DNA from 3 places in the Actinoplanes sp. SE50/110 genome. Region 2 is predicted to be linked to each of the others. Evidence: riboswitches for the same ligand, from Rfam matches in the RefSeq annotation. Region 2 holds a riboswitch; each other region holds the start of a gene.
What was found. Region 2 has a riboswitch for cyclic di-AMP ahead of ACSP50_RS12745 (NlpC/P60 family protein). Riboswitches for the same ligand answer to the same signal wherever they lie in the genome.
Positions count from the first base shown of each region.

Region 1: linked by a shared signal. The riboswitch ahead of ACSP50_RS02290 (hypothetical protein) and the one ahead of ACSP50_RS12745 (NlpC/P60 family protein) in region 2 are both predicted to bind cyclic di-AMP.
Region 3: linked by a shared signal. The riboswitch ahead of ACSP50_RS08345 (C40 family peptidase) and the one ahead of ACSP50_RS12745 (NlpC/P60 family protein) in region 2 are both predicted to bind cyclic di-AMP.

Region 1 is NZ_LT827010.1:518,816-523,092, forward strand. Features, by position in the region: gene ACSP50_RS02285 (glycoside hydrolase family 65 protein) at 1-1,545, shown strand, start outside; gene ACSP50_RS02290 (hypothetical protein) at 1,599-2,636, opposite strand; cyclic di-AMP (ydaO/yuaA leader) riboswitch at 2,640-2,773, opposite strand; cyclic di-AMP (ydaO/yuaA leader) riboswitch at 2,982-3,127, shown strand; gene ACSP50_RS02295 (hypothetical protein) at 3,126-4,172, shown strand; gene ACSP50_RS02300 (ABC transporter ATP-binding protein) at 4,228-4,277, opposite strand, start outside.
Region 2 is NZ_LT827010.1:2,868,966-2,873,242, reverse strand. Features, by position in the region: gene ACSP50_RS12755 (phosphatase PAP2 family protein) at 1-29, opposite strand, end outside; gene ACSP50_RS12750 (tetratricopeptide repeat protein) at 260-1,468, opposite strand; gene ACSP50_RS12745 (NlpC/P60 family protein) at 1,559-2,536, opposite strand; cyclic di-AMP (ydaO/yuaA leader) riboswitch at 2,551-2,682, opposite strand; gene ACSP50_RS12740 (M56 family metallopeptidase) at 2,796-3,713, opposite strand; gene ACSP50_RS12735 (BlaI/MecI/CopY family transcriptional regulator) at 3,710-4,030, opposite strand; gene ACSP50_RS12730 (cytochrome ubiquinol oxidase subunit I) at 4,137-4,277, shown strand, end outside.
Region 3 is NZ_LT827010.1:1,858,553-1,862,829, reverse strand. Features, by position in the region: gene ACSP50_RS08345 (C40 family peptidase) at 388-1,185, opposite strand; cyclic di-AMP (ydaO/yuaA leader) riboswitch at 1,225-1,406, opposite strand; gene ACSP50_RS08340 (Mur ligase family protein) at 1,789-3,009, shown strand; gene ACSP50_RS08335 (type 1 glutamine amidotransferase) at 3,025-3,738, shown strand; gene ACSP50_RS08330 (TVP38/TMEM64 family protein) at 3,800-4,277, shown strand, end outside.

The DNA of each region.
Region 1 (4,277 bases), 2.4 Mb from region 2:
CTGCCCGCCCTGCGCGATCAGGTCGGCGCCGCCCTGGCCAGCGCCCGCCTGGACGGCTGGGAGGGGCTGGTCCAGCAGCAGCGCGAGTTCCTCGACGGCTTCTGGGACCATTCGGACGTACGGGTCGAGGGCGACCCGGAGGTGCAGCAGGCGGTCCGGTTCGGCCTGTTCCACACGCTGCAGGCCGGCGCCCGGGCGGAGCAGCGCCCGATCGGGTCGAAGGGCCTGACCGGCCCCGGCTACGACGGCCACACGTTCTGGGACGCCGAGACGTTCGTGCTGCCCGCGCTGACCTACACCCAGCCGTCCGCCGCGGCAGACGTGCTGCGCTGGCGGCATTCGACGCTGGACCTGGCCCGGGAGCGGGCGCAGACGCTGGGGCTGCAGGGCGCGGCCTTCCCATGGCGGACCATCCGCGGGCAGGAGTGCTCGGGGTACTGGCCGGCCGGCACCGCGGGCTTCCACATCGGCGCGGACATCGCCGACGCGGTCCGGCGGTACGTGCAGGCCACCGGCGACTACGACTTCGAGCGGGAGGTCGGCCTGGAGCTGCTGGTCGAGACGGCCCGGCTGTGGCGGTCGTTGGGGCACCACGACCGGCACGGGCGGTTCCACATCGACGGCGTCACCGGTCCGGACGAGTACACCGCGGTGGTGAACGACAACATCTACACCAACCTGATGGCCCAGCAGAACCTGATGGCCGCGGTGGACGCCTGCAAGCGGCACCCGGACCTGGCGCGCCGGTTCGGGGTGGACGACGAGGAGGCTGCCTCGTGGCGGGATGCCGCGGCGGCGGTGCACATCCCGTACGACCGCGAACTGGGTGTGCATCAGCAGTGCGAGGGCTTCACCCGGCTGCAGGAGTGGGACTTCGAGAACACTCCGCCGGAGGGCTACCCGCTGCTGCTCAACTACCCGTATTTCGACCTGTACCGCAAGCAGGTGGTGAAGCAGGCCGACCTGGTGATGGCGATGTACATCCGGGGTGACGCCTTCACGCCGGAGGAGAAGGCGCGCAACTTCGCGTACTACGACGCCCGCACCGTGCGGGACTCCTCGCTGTCCGCCTGCATCCAGGCGGTGATGGCGGCCGAGACCGGGCATCTGGAGCTGGCGCACGACTATCTGGGCGAGGCCGCCCTGATGGACCTGCACGACCTGCACCAGAACGCGCGGGACGGCGTGCACGTGGCGTCGCTGGCCGGTTCCTGGATCGCGCTGGTCGCCGGGCTCGGCGGGATGCGCGATTTCAACGGGCAGCTGTCGTTCGCGCCGCGACTGCCCAGCCGGATCAACAACCTGGAGTTCTCGCTGCTCTGGCGGGGTCTGCGGCTGCGGGTCAACGTGACCGCGAGCGAGGTCACCTACTCGCTGCGCAACGGCGGCGGCTCGGCCCGGCTCACTCTGCTGCACCACGGCAAGGAGATCGAGGTGACCCAGGTCCGCCCGGTGACCATGGCGATCCCGGCGCCCGGCCCGGCCGGCCCGGCGCCGACCCAGCCGGCCGGCCGCGCGCCGGTGCGGCGCGCCACGCCGAACTGACGTAGAGCGGAAAAAGGGCCTCCCGCACGGCGGGAGGCCCTTTTTGCGACCGGTCAGAGCAGCGATACGTGGACGTGGTCCGTGTGGTCGCTCGGGCCGTGGTACGCGTGCCAGTTGTTGGTCGCCGGGAACCAGATCTGCTTGTACCAGATCACGTAGTAGATCCCGAGCCGGTCGGCGTTGCGTACCAGGAACGCGGTGAGGTCGTTGCCGTACCGCATCATGTCGCTGTTGTGCGCGACCGAGAAGCCGCTCTTCTGCAGGGACCAGTCGCAGGCCCGACCCTTCGGATGCTCGAACGGGCCGCCGTCGCGGTGGCACCCGACGAAGCGGTTGAAGCCGGCTTTCTTCACCTCCTGGTAGAGGTGCAGGGTGCGCTTGGTGATGCAACCGCTGGTGGTCGGGTCGTCCACGGTGCAGGACTCGGGCGAGAATCCGCCGCTGGAGTTGCGCGGCGCGGGGGCCGCGACCTTGGACGTCGCGTCGACGAAACCGGCGGTGATGGTCTTGTTGATGCCGGTGCCACCACCGAGCAGGTCGAGCTGGCTCTCCGCAGTGTCGTGCTGCTTCTGCTGGATGGAGAGCTGCTGCTGCTCGTTCTTCAGCTCGGCGTCGAGCGCCGACTTGCTGTTGGTGATCGTGGCGAGCGTGGTGTTCAGATCCTTCAGCTTGTCGTCGTTGAGCTTGTTGATCTCCTCAAGACCGATGGCCTTGTGCAGGAAGTCGCTCGACGAGTCGGCCCGCAGCAGGAAGCCGACCGTGGTGAGCTGGCCGATCTGGTACTGCTGCCGGGCGATCGCGTTGACCTCCGGGATCAGCGCGTCGCGGCGCTTCTCCGCGGCGGAGATCTGGGTGGCGAGGTCCTTCTGCTTCTTCTGCGAGGCCTCGACCGCGAGCTTGGCGTTCACGTACCGCCGGTTGGTCGCCTCGATCTGATCGGAGAGGTCGTCGCCGTCGTCACCCTCCGAGGGTGTCGTCGACGAACTGCCGCTCGGCGCGGCGTGTGCCGGCGTGACGGGCGCCACGAATATCGTGGTGGCCACGAGCGGCGCCAGGGCAAGCATCAGCCACCGGCGGGGACGTGCGGTCATCAACTATCCTTCCTAGTCACCGCCGACCGAGTTAGCTGACGGGTTCGGGACGGAAGCTATCCCTACCGCTTATCGCGGATTCACCCCAACTACCTGGTTCCCCGGCTCACCTTTCGGTGATTGGGCGGCGGCCTGCCGGCAACTCGGGGGCGGTGCCGTCCTGGCAGGACCGGCGGCCAGTTTACCTGAGATATCTCCGGACATCAGGGTCCGGGAAATGGCAAAGCTGTTACCGCCCAACGACTTTCCGTAATCGCCACCACCATTGGTGACCGCCTCGTAGCAATCGGTGCGAGAACTGTCGATTCCTCGATCGAGTGGGTATGGTCTGATGCGGTTCCCACCCGGGGACCGCCGCCTAATCGCAGATCCTGAGAATTCTGAGCGAGCCGGGGATCCACATTCTTCCGGGGTGAATCCGCGCCAGCGGTAGGGGTTTCCTTCGTCCCGAACCCGTCAGCTAACCCGGCCGGCGGCCGACGGAAGGAAATGGACCCTGTGCAGGATGTGACGGCACGGCGACGATGGGCAGCCGTTCTCGCGCTGCTGGTCGCCGCATGCGGGATCGCCGGCGTGACCACGCCGGCCGCCGCCGCTCCCCGGCCCCTGGCCGCCCCGGGGGAGTCCGGTGACGACGGTGAGGGCGGCTCCAAGTCCCTGCTCGACAAACTCGACGAGGCCTCCAAGGGTTACGTCACGGCCAGTGCCAAGCTCAAGCAGTCCCGGGCCGAGCAGACGAAACTGGCCGCCGAGCTCAAGCAGCTCGACGCCGACATGGGCCCGCGGCAGGCCGCGCTGAACAGGTACGCCGCGCAGGCGTACACGATGGGCCGGTTGGGCCCGCTGAGCGCGCTGCTCACCGCGAACACCTCGGCCGGGTTCCTGGACCGGGCCCAGATGCTCGGCACCGTGGCCGCCAAGCAGACCCTGGCGCTCGACGAGCTGAAGGCCACCCGGGCCGGTCGGCAGCAGGCCAAGGCCGCGATCGACCAGGCGGTCACCGACCAGGCGAAACTGACCAAGGTGATGGCCGCCCGCAAGACCCAGGCCGAGCAGGCGCTGAAGAACGCCAACCAGGGCGGCGACTCCGGTGGTGACAACTCCGGCGGCGGCAGCAGCTCGAACGCGGACAAGCCCGGCGGCAGCCTGGCCGGCGGCTGCACGGTCGACGACCCGACCACCACCGGCTGCATCACGCCGCGCCTGCTGTTCGCGATGAAGCAGGCGCAGAAGGCCGGCTTCACCCACTACGTCGCGTGCTTCCGGCATCAGAACAGTGGGGAGCATCCGAAGGGGCGGGCCTGCGACTTCGCCGCCGACAAGGGCGGCTTCGGCGGGGTGGCGACCGGGAGCAGCAAGACCTACGGCACCGACCTGGCGAACTACTTCATCCACAACTCGGACACCCTCGGCGTCCTCTACGTGATCTGGTTCAAACGGATCTGGTTGCCGAGCAGCGGATGGAAGGCGTACAGCGGGGTCGGGGGGACGCCCTCGACGGACCACACCAACCACGTACACCTGTCGGTCATCTAGAAACCGCAAGAAGCCCGGGCCGATGGCCCGGGCTTCTTGCTGGGGACGAGCGAACCTACTTCTTCATGTAGGTCTCGTACTCCTTGAGTACGTCCTCGGTCGGGC
Region 2 (4,277 bases):
GCGGCACGGGGTGGGGCGGCGACGCTCACGGCAAGCTCCTCAATGAGCCGGCCCGGCTCGCTGACACCCAAAAACCGTTAGATCGAGAAAAATGGCCACATGATGTGACCACTCGGGCCACTCTAGCGGTGCCCGGCAACACCCCGGTGACCAGCGGTGGGGCGGCGAAGCTTGCCGCCGAATGAATGCGGCATGACGCACAGCATCCGGCGATCTTGCCAGACGGGCAAGTTTCCGTGACCCGTTAGTGATAAAAGGCTCAGCGGCCCTTCCGTTTCCTCAGGTAGGCGGCCAGGTCGTCGTACTCGCCGCTCTCGTTGGCGAACATCGCGACGTTGCGCGCCGTGGTGAACCACGCGTCCGTCGACGGGCGCACCTCGCGGGCCGCGGCCAGCATGTCCCCCTGGTTGATCATGCGGATCTCGCCGGTCGCGATCGAGTCGCGCATCGCGTACTCGGCGGCCGTCTCACACAGGTGCGCCAGGTCGGCGCCGGAGAAGTGCTCGGTGGCCGCGGCCACCGCCGCCAGATCCACCCCGGCGACCGGCCGGTCCCGCAGGTGGTACTCGACGATCGCGGCCCGGGCCGCACCGTCCGGCGGCAGCACCAGCACGGTCCGGTCGAGCCGGCCCGGCCGGCGCAGGGCCGCGTCGACGTCCCACGGCGCGTTGGTGGCGGCCAGCACGAAGACGCCCTCGTTGCCGCCCTGCACGCCGTCCAGCTCGGTGAGCAACTGGTTGACCACGGTACGCATCGCCGAGGAGTGCAACTGGCTGCGCTTGTGCCCCAGCGCGTCGATCTCGTCGAGGAACAGCACGCAGGGGGCGTGCCCGCGGGCCGACTCGAACAGGTCGTGCAGGTTCCGCTCCGAACTGCCGATCCACATGTTCAGCACGTCGGTGATCGACAGCGAGAGGAACGCCGCGCCCATCTCCCCGGCCACCGCCCGCGCCAGGAATGTCTTGCCGCAGCCGGGCGGACCGTAGAGCAGCAGACCGCCGCGCAGGCTCTTGCCGAACAGGCTGCGGAGTTTCGGGTTGCGCAGCGGGCCGAGGAAGGACACTTCGAGCCGCTTCTTCACCTCGGCCATGCCGCCCACGTCGGCCAGGGTCACGGTGGACCGCTCGACGTCGAACGCCCGGTCGGCATCGCCGGTGACCGGCTCGGGCTCGTCGCCGGCCCGGGCGAACCGGGGCGGGACGACATCGCCGAACTGCTGCTCCATCGCGCCCCAGTCGACCCCGGAGGCCGGGGCGGCAGCCGGGGCCGGCCCGCCGAGCGCGGACGTCATCAAGCCGCGGGCCGTCTCGTTGGCCGGATCACGGCTGAGGACCTGAGCGGCGTGCTCGATCGCCTCGGCGCCCCGGCCGGCCGTCACCAGCAACTCGGCCAGGTGCAGCCGCAGCGGCAGGTCGTCGGGGCGGGCCTGGACCGCGGCGGTCAGGCTGTCGATCAGCGCGTCGCTCATGAAACGCGATTATGCCCGTGTCCGATGTGCCGGAACGCGAAAGGCCGCCCCCGGCGCACCGGAAGCGGCCTGACGACCCGACTGACCGGATCAGCCCGAGGGCCGCCGATAGCCGGCGATCGGACCGCGATCGATCGTCGCCATCCGCACGTGGTCGCCCGTGTGCGGTGCGTGCACGACCATTCCACCGCCGATGTAGATCGACACGTGGTGCACGTCGGAATAGTAGAAGACCAGGTCACCCGGTTTCAGTTCGCTTCGCGAAACCGCGCGGCCCTCGGTCCACTGATCCTTGGTGTAGTGCTCCAGGTGCACGCCGACCGACGCCCACGCCGCTTTCGTCAGTCCCGAGCAGTCGTAGCTGTTCGGGCCCTCGGAACCGAATACGTAGGGTTTGCCGATCAGGTCGCACGCCTTCTGAGCGGCCCGGCCACCGATGTCGTTGGTGTAGTCGACCGGGCAGGGACCCGTCTTGAACGGCCCGTCATCCGTTTTCCCGTACGCCTGCAGGCGCAGTTTCTGCAGGGAGGTGATCTCTTTCTCGATCGCCGTCTTCTTCTGGTTCAGATCGGCGTCGCGGGCGGAGATCTCGGATGCCAGGGCATCCACCTTCGCCTTGTCGGCGGCGTACTTGTCGCGGAGTTTCACCACCTCGCTGATCGAGTCCTGACGGTTCGCGGCGAGCTGTTCGAGCAGCGAGAGCTTCTCGGTCAGGCTGGTCGGCGAACCGCTGAGAATCGCGGCGACAGCGGTCGGCGGGCCTTGCATGTAGGCGTCCGAGGCGAGGCCACGGACGTCTTTCATGGCCACGTCCACTTTCTTCTGCAGCGGGTCGAGCGTCGCGTTCAGCTGCTTCTGCTGCTTCTGCAGTTTGATCAGCTTCCCGTGCACGTCGTTGAAGTCCTCGATGACGGGCTCGAGCTCGTTCCACTGCTTGTCGATCTGGTCCTCGACGCTGGACGGCGAGGGCGTGGCGTGGGCAACGACAGGTCCGGTGAGAACGAGTCCGGCAGCGACGGCGGCGCAGAGCAGACTGCGCAGCACGCCACGCGCGCCTATCCGTTTCACGTAGGTGCGTTGTCCTTTCTTCCATTCAGCCGCCGACCGGGTTAGCTGACGGGTTCGGGCGGGAAGAACGCCCGGCCGCGAACGGCTACACCCCACTTACCTGGTTCCCCGGCTCGCCGTTACGGGCGATTGGGCGGTGGTTCGTCAGATCGGCCGGATGGACGATGGGGGGCTGCCGAACCGGGGACCACCGTACCCGGATCACCGAGGCAAATGAAGCGCGCGCCCGCGGCGAAACCGCTCGCACACCCTCCAGCACTCACAGTGACCGGAATGGCCAGGCATCCAGGGCCTGACCGAGCCAGGGCACGATCAGGATCACCGTGGGTAGCACGATCAGGCTGGCCGCGGCGAGCCCGGCGAGCACCGACAGGCCCCGCGAGGTGACCTCGGGACCGGCCAGCCGGTCGAGGCGGCGGCGCCGGGATTCACCCGCCGGGTCGGCCGGGGCCTCCTCCGCGAGGGGAACCGCGTCGGAGAGCCGGGACAGCGCGGCACGCAGGGGCGCCGCGCCTGTCCGGCGCCGCGCGGCGTCGTCCGACACCATCTCCAACAGCAGGTGTACGGCGTCAAGCGGCGCCCGGGAGCGCAGCGGAGCCGGCACCGCCTGGTAGAACGCGGTGAACGACTCCATCACCAGCTCGTGCCGGTGCCGCAGGTGCGCCTGCTCGTGGGCGAGCACCGCGTCGACCTGGGCACGGTCGAGGACCCGCAGCACCGCGTCGCTGAGCACCACCCGGGGCTCGCGCCCGGGCACGCAGTAGGCCAGTGGCAACGGCGCGTCGAGCACCCGCACCTCGGGACCGCCCAGTTCGCGGTGCCGTTCCACCCGGTCGAGCAGGTCGGCCAGCGTGCGGTGGCGTTCGCGGCGGGCCCGGGCCCGGGCGGTGACCCGGATCAGTGAGATCAACAGCCGGGTGACGATGGTGGCGGCGACCGCCAGGGAGAACACCAGCGCGGCGACCGCCCACGGGTGGCCGGCGCCGGCCGCCCGGGTCAGCTCCTCGGGGGCGGCCAGCACCACGCCGAGCGCGCAGAGCACCGCGGTCAGCGTGAGGGCCTGCCAGAGCAGGACGGCGGCGACCGGGGCGCGGTCGGGCCATCGGGCGCCGGCCAGGATGCCCGGGACGACCAGTGACAGGGTCAACCCGAGGGCACCGAGCAGGAGTGCGGTCACGTCTCTTTCGGTGTCGCGTTCAGGGCGGCCTGGATGGCGCCGGGCGGCAGCTGGCCCAGGAAGTATGCCAGCGCGGCGTCCCGATCGGGAGTGGCACTGAGCGCGTCGAGCATCAGGCCGGCGGTCATCTCCTCGCGGGTCTGCGCCGGCGCGTACCGGTACGCCCGGTCGGCCCGCTGCTGGACGACGAGCTCCTTCTTGGCGAGCCGGTCGAGGACGGTCATCACGGTCGTGTACGCCAGATCGCGGTCGGCGCTGAGCCGCTCGTGCACCTGTCGCACGGTGAGCGGCTCGGAAGCGTCCCAGAGCTGGGTCATGACCTCACGTTCAAGATCGCCAAGTGCCATGTGACCCATCCTACTAGAGCGTGTCGTACTACGTCTCGTAGTATCTACTACGAAGAGTCGTAGAGGGGGAGACCCGATGGACGTGCTCGACCTGACCCGGCTGCAGTTCGCGGTGGTGACGATCTACCACTACCTGTTCGTGCCGCTGTCGATCTGCCTGTCGGCGACCGCGGCGGGACTGCACCTGACCTGGCTGCGGACGCGGACCGAGAAGTAC
Region 3 (4,277 bases), 1.0 Mb from region 2:
CGGGCCCACCCTCCACAGTCGCGCCACCACCCTTACCGGCCCACGCACCACCACCCCGCCCAGTTGGCCGCCGCCCGCCGGCCCCGGCGCCCAGGCCAGCGTCAGTCGAGGGGGCGAGCCGCGCGCGGCCGCGACGATCGCCCGGCGAGGCAGAGCGGGATGCGGACGGGGCGGGACCACCGACGTACCGGGAAGCAGGAACCTGAGGAAGCACGGACCGTGAGCCGACAGCGGCCGGAACGCCAGTGGGGCGCGATCCGATGCGGATCGCGCCCCACTGGCGTTGCTTCCTTACTTACTGCACTTACTGCGCTTACCGCCGCCGCCGTCCGTCATCCACCGGGAAACACCCGGCGGCAGCCGGTCGAGGCGGAGGCCGACGACTGGTCAGGCGATGCGGCGTACGACGTAGTTGCTGCCGTACATCTTGTGCTTGCCGACCCGGGCCCCGGTGTGCGGCGAGTCGTACATGTAGCCGCCGCCGGCGTAGATCCCGGCGTGGTAGCCGTACGACCCGGACCGGAAGATGATCAGATCGCCGGGCTGGGCCTGGCTCTTGCTCACCGCGCTGCCGTAGCGCTGCTGGGCGTCAGCCTTGTGCGGCAGGCTCCTGCCGGCCGCGACCTTGTAGACGTAGAGGGTGAAGCCGGAGCAGTCGAACCGTTTCGGTCCGGCGGCGGCGAACTTGTACAGGGCGCCGACGTGCTTCTTGGCTTCGGCCAGGACCCGTGCGCCGCCGTTGGCGCGGACCGTGATCAGCATGCGTGAGCTGGAGGTCTGCGCGTAGCCGGTGCCGGTGAACAGGGTCCGGATGTAGATCGACGACTTGGGCCCGGTGGTGAAGGTGACCGCGCCGGTGCTGCTCTTGGTGGCCCACGTCTGCCACTTGCCGCCGCGGTAGCCCTGCAGGCGGATGGTGCCCTTGGCGATCTTGCCGGTCTTCGGGTTGATCACCTTGGCGGTGACCTTGAGGACGGATCCCGCGGTGATCCGGCGAGCGGTGGTCGTGGTGGTCAGCCTGGGCTGCACGAGGGTTTTGGCGGCGGCCGGCGCGACTGCCCGGACGGTGTTCGCGGCGGTGGTGACCGGCGTCGCCTCGGCTGCTACGGCGGGCGACGCGCCGATCAGCTGGCCGGCGCAGAGGCAGAGCCCCAGGGAGAGTGCTGCGGTACCGGCGCCGGACATGCGGCGGCCATGGCTCGAACGGTGTTCGTGCACGGTAAGGTTTTCCCTCCGGCACGCCTGCGAGGTTAGCTGTCGGGTTCGGGCGGGAAGGCTGCCCGGCCACCTGAGTGGCTTCACCCCAAGGTCCACGTCGCCCGTGGGGCGCGACGCTGGTGCGGACCGGGATTGGTTCCCCCGTCCCTGCCCCCTGATGCCTTGTCAGCTTTCGGTGCATTGCGGTGGTCGCGTCGACCAGTCCGGGGCAGGGCTCGGCGTGGTCCGGTCGGCGCGGCCGGCGAGCGGTTGCCGCCGGTGAATCTTTGGTACCCGACTTCGCCCTCGATCGTCAGGTGCGATGTGATTACTCACCGTGATTGGCACGTGAGCCACTGTCCAATTTGCTAGCTCCGGAAAACAAATGTCATTGCTTTGAGTGCTCGACCGCATACGATCTGTCGATCCAGGTCAGTGAACCAGAACACACATTTTTTCGGCCGGTAACCCGGACGAGCGCACACGCGGTAACTCGACCGGATTACCCGGCCCGCCATCGGGGACCGGACCTTCCGGCAACTCGACGTGACCCCGCGGTCCGGTACCCTCGCTGGCGTGACGGACGGGAAGATGCCCTTGCGGGCGATAGTCGCGACCACCGCGTCGAAGACCGCGGCGGCGCTCTCCAGGGCCGCGGGCCGCGGCGACGGCTCGGTGATCGGCGGCTGGATCGGCCTCAAGATCGACCCCGACCTGCTGGCGCATCTCTCCTCGGGCCGGGCGGTGGCGCTGGTCTCCGGCACCAACGGCAAGACGACCACGACGCGGCTCACCGCGGCCGCGGTCGGCGTGCTCGGCCGGGTCGCCACCAACTCGTACGGCGCCAACATGCCCACCGGGCACACCTCCGCGCTCGCGAAGGAGGGGCACACCCCGTTCGCCGTGCTGGAGGTCGACGAGCACTACCTGGCCCAGGTGATCGACGCCACCCGGCCCAAGGTGGTGGCGCTGCTCAACCTCTCCCGCGACCAGCTCGACCGGGCCAAGGAGGTGGCGATGATGGCGCAGCTGTGGAAGACCGCGCTGGCCGGCCACCCCGAGATCCGGGTGGTGGCCAACGCGGACGATCCGATGGTCGTCTGGGCGGCCGCCGGCAGCCCGCAGTCCATCTGGTTCAGCGCCGGTCAGCGCTGGCACGACGACTCGTTCGTCTGCCCGGAGAGCGGCCACCCGATCGAGCGCGCGAACGGCGACTGGTGGTGCACCGGCTGCCCGCTGCGCCGCCCGACCCCGCAGTGGGTGGTCGAGGAGGACGGCGTGATCGACCCGCGCGGCGACTGGCACCTGGTCAAGCTGCAGCTGCCGGGCAAGGTCAACCTGGGCAACGCGGCCACCGCCCTCGCGGTCGCCGGCGAATTCGGGGTTCGCCCGATCGAGGCGCTCCCCCGGCTCTCCCGGGTGACCTCGATCGCGGGACGCTACGCCCAGGTCGACCGGGACGGCCGCAACATCCGGCTGCTGCTCGCCAAGAACCCGGCGAGCTGGCTGGAGGCGTTCGACATGGCCGACCAGGCGCCGACCCTGCTCTCGATCAACGCGCGGGACCCCGACGGCCTGGACACCTCCTGGCTGTGGGACGTCGACTTCGCCCCGCTGCGCGACCGTCCGGTCCTGATCACCGGCGACCGGGCGTTCGACCTGGCCGTCCGGCTGCAGGTGAACCAGGTGCCGTTCCGGCACGTACACACCTTCGACGAGGCGGTGGCGCAGGTGCCGCCGGGCCGGCTCGAGGTGATCGCCAACTACACGGCGTTCCAGGACATCCGCGCGGTGCTCGACCGTGTCAACTAACACCGAGGTCACAGCATGAACGACAGCACCCTCCGGATCGTCTGGATCTACCCCGACCTGCTCTCCACCTACGGTGACCGGGGCAATCTGCTGATCCTGGCGCACCGGGCGGCGGCCCGCGGCATCCCGGTCGAGACCTACGAGGTCCGCTCGGACATGCCGATGCCGACGACCGCCGACATCTATCTCATCGGTGGCGGCGAGGACGGCCCGCAGGCGCTGGCCGCCCAGCGACTGATCGCCGACGGCGGGCTGCACCGCGCGGTCAGCCAGGGCGCCTCGGTGCTCGCGATCTGCGCGGGTTACCAGCTGTTCGGTCACTCGTTCTTCGCCAAGGGGACCAAATGTGCCGGGCTCGGCCTGCTCGACATCACCTCGGACCGGGGTGAGAGCCGGGCGGTCGGCGAGCTGCGGGGCGACATCGACCCGCGGCTGGGCCTGCCCCCGCTGACCGGTTTCGAGAACCACGGCGGCCGCACCCACCTGGGCGCACACGCCGCGCCCCTGGCCCGGGTGACCGGTGGCATCGGCAACGACGGGCAGACCGAGGGGGCCTGGGCCGGCAAGATCATCGGGACGTATTCGCACGGCCCCGCGCTGTCTCGCAACCCAGCGCTAGCCGATCTGCTACTGCGTTGGTCCACGGGCGCGGATAGGCTTGCGCCCCTCGACGACTCCTGGGCCGACCGGCTCCGGGGCGAACGGCTCGCCGCGGCGAGCCCGGCTTAAGACGGAAAGAGCTGCACGACCGATTCGGGAACCGGCGAGAAAGTTGGGGCGGTAAGGCTGCATGACCGACACACCTGATCACCACACGAGCGTGCCGTCCCGCCGGAAGCGCCTGGTCCGGCTCGGTCTGCTCGCCGTCGTGATCGGCGCGCTGGCCGCGGCCTCCGCCCTGCTCCCGCTCCGCGACATCGGTGACGCGGTGGTCGCGCTCGGCCCGGGCGCGGCGGTCGCCGTCGCGGTTCTCGGCGGCCTGCTGCTGTCGGCGCTGGTCCCGCGGACCGCGGTCACGGTCGCCTGCGGCGCGCTGCTGGGCGCCGCGATCGGCGCGGTCGCCGCGCTGGCCGCCGCGGTGATCGCCGCGGCCGCCACCTACTACCTGGGCCGCTGGGCCGGTCGCGGGGTGCTGCAGGCGCGGGCCGGCGGCCGGCTGGCCCGGCTGGACGGCTGGCTCAACCGCCGCGGCCTGGCCGCCGTGCTGCTGGTCCGGTTCCTGCCGCTGGCGCCGTTCGGCCTGATCGGCTACGCCTACGGCACCACCA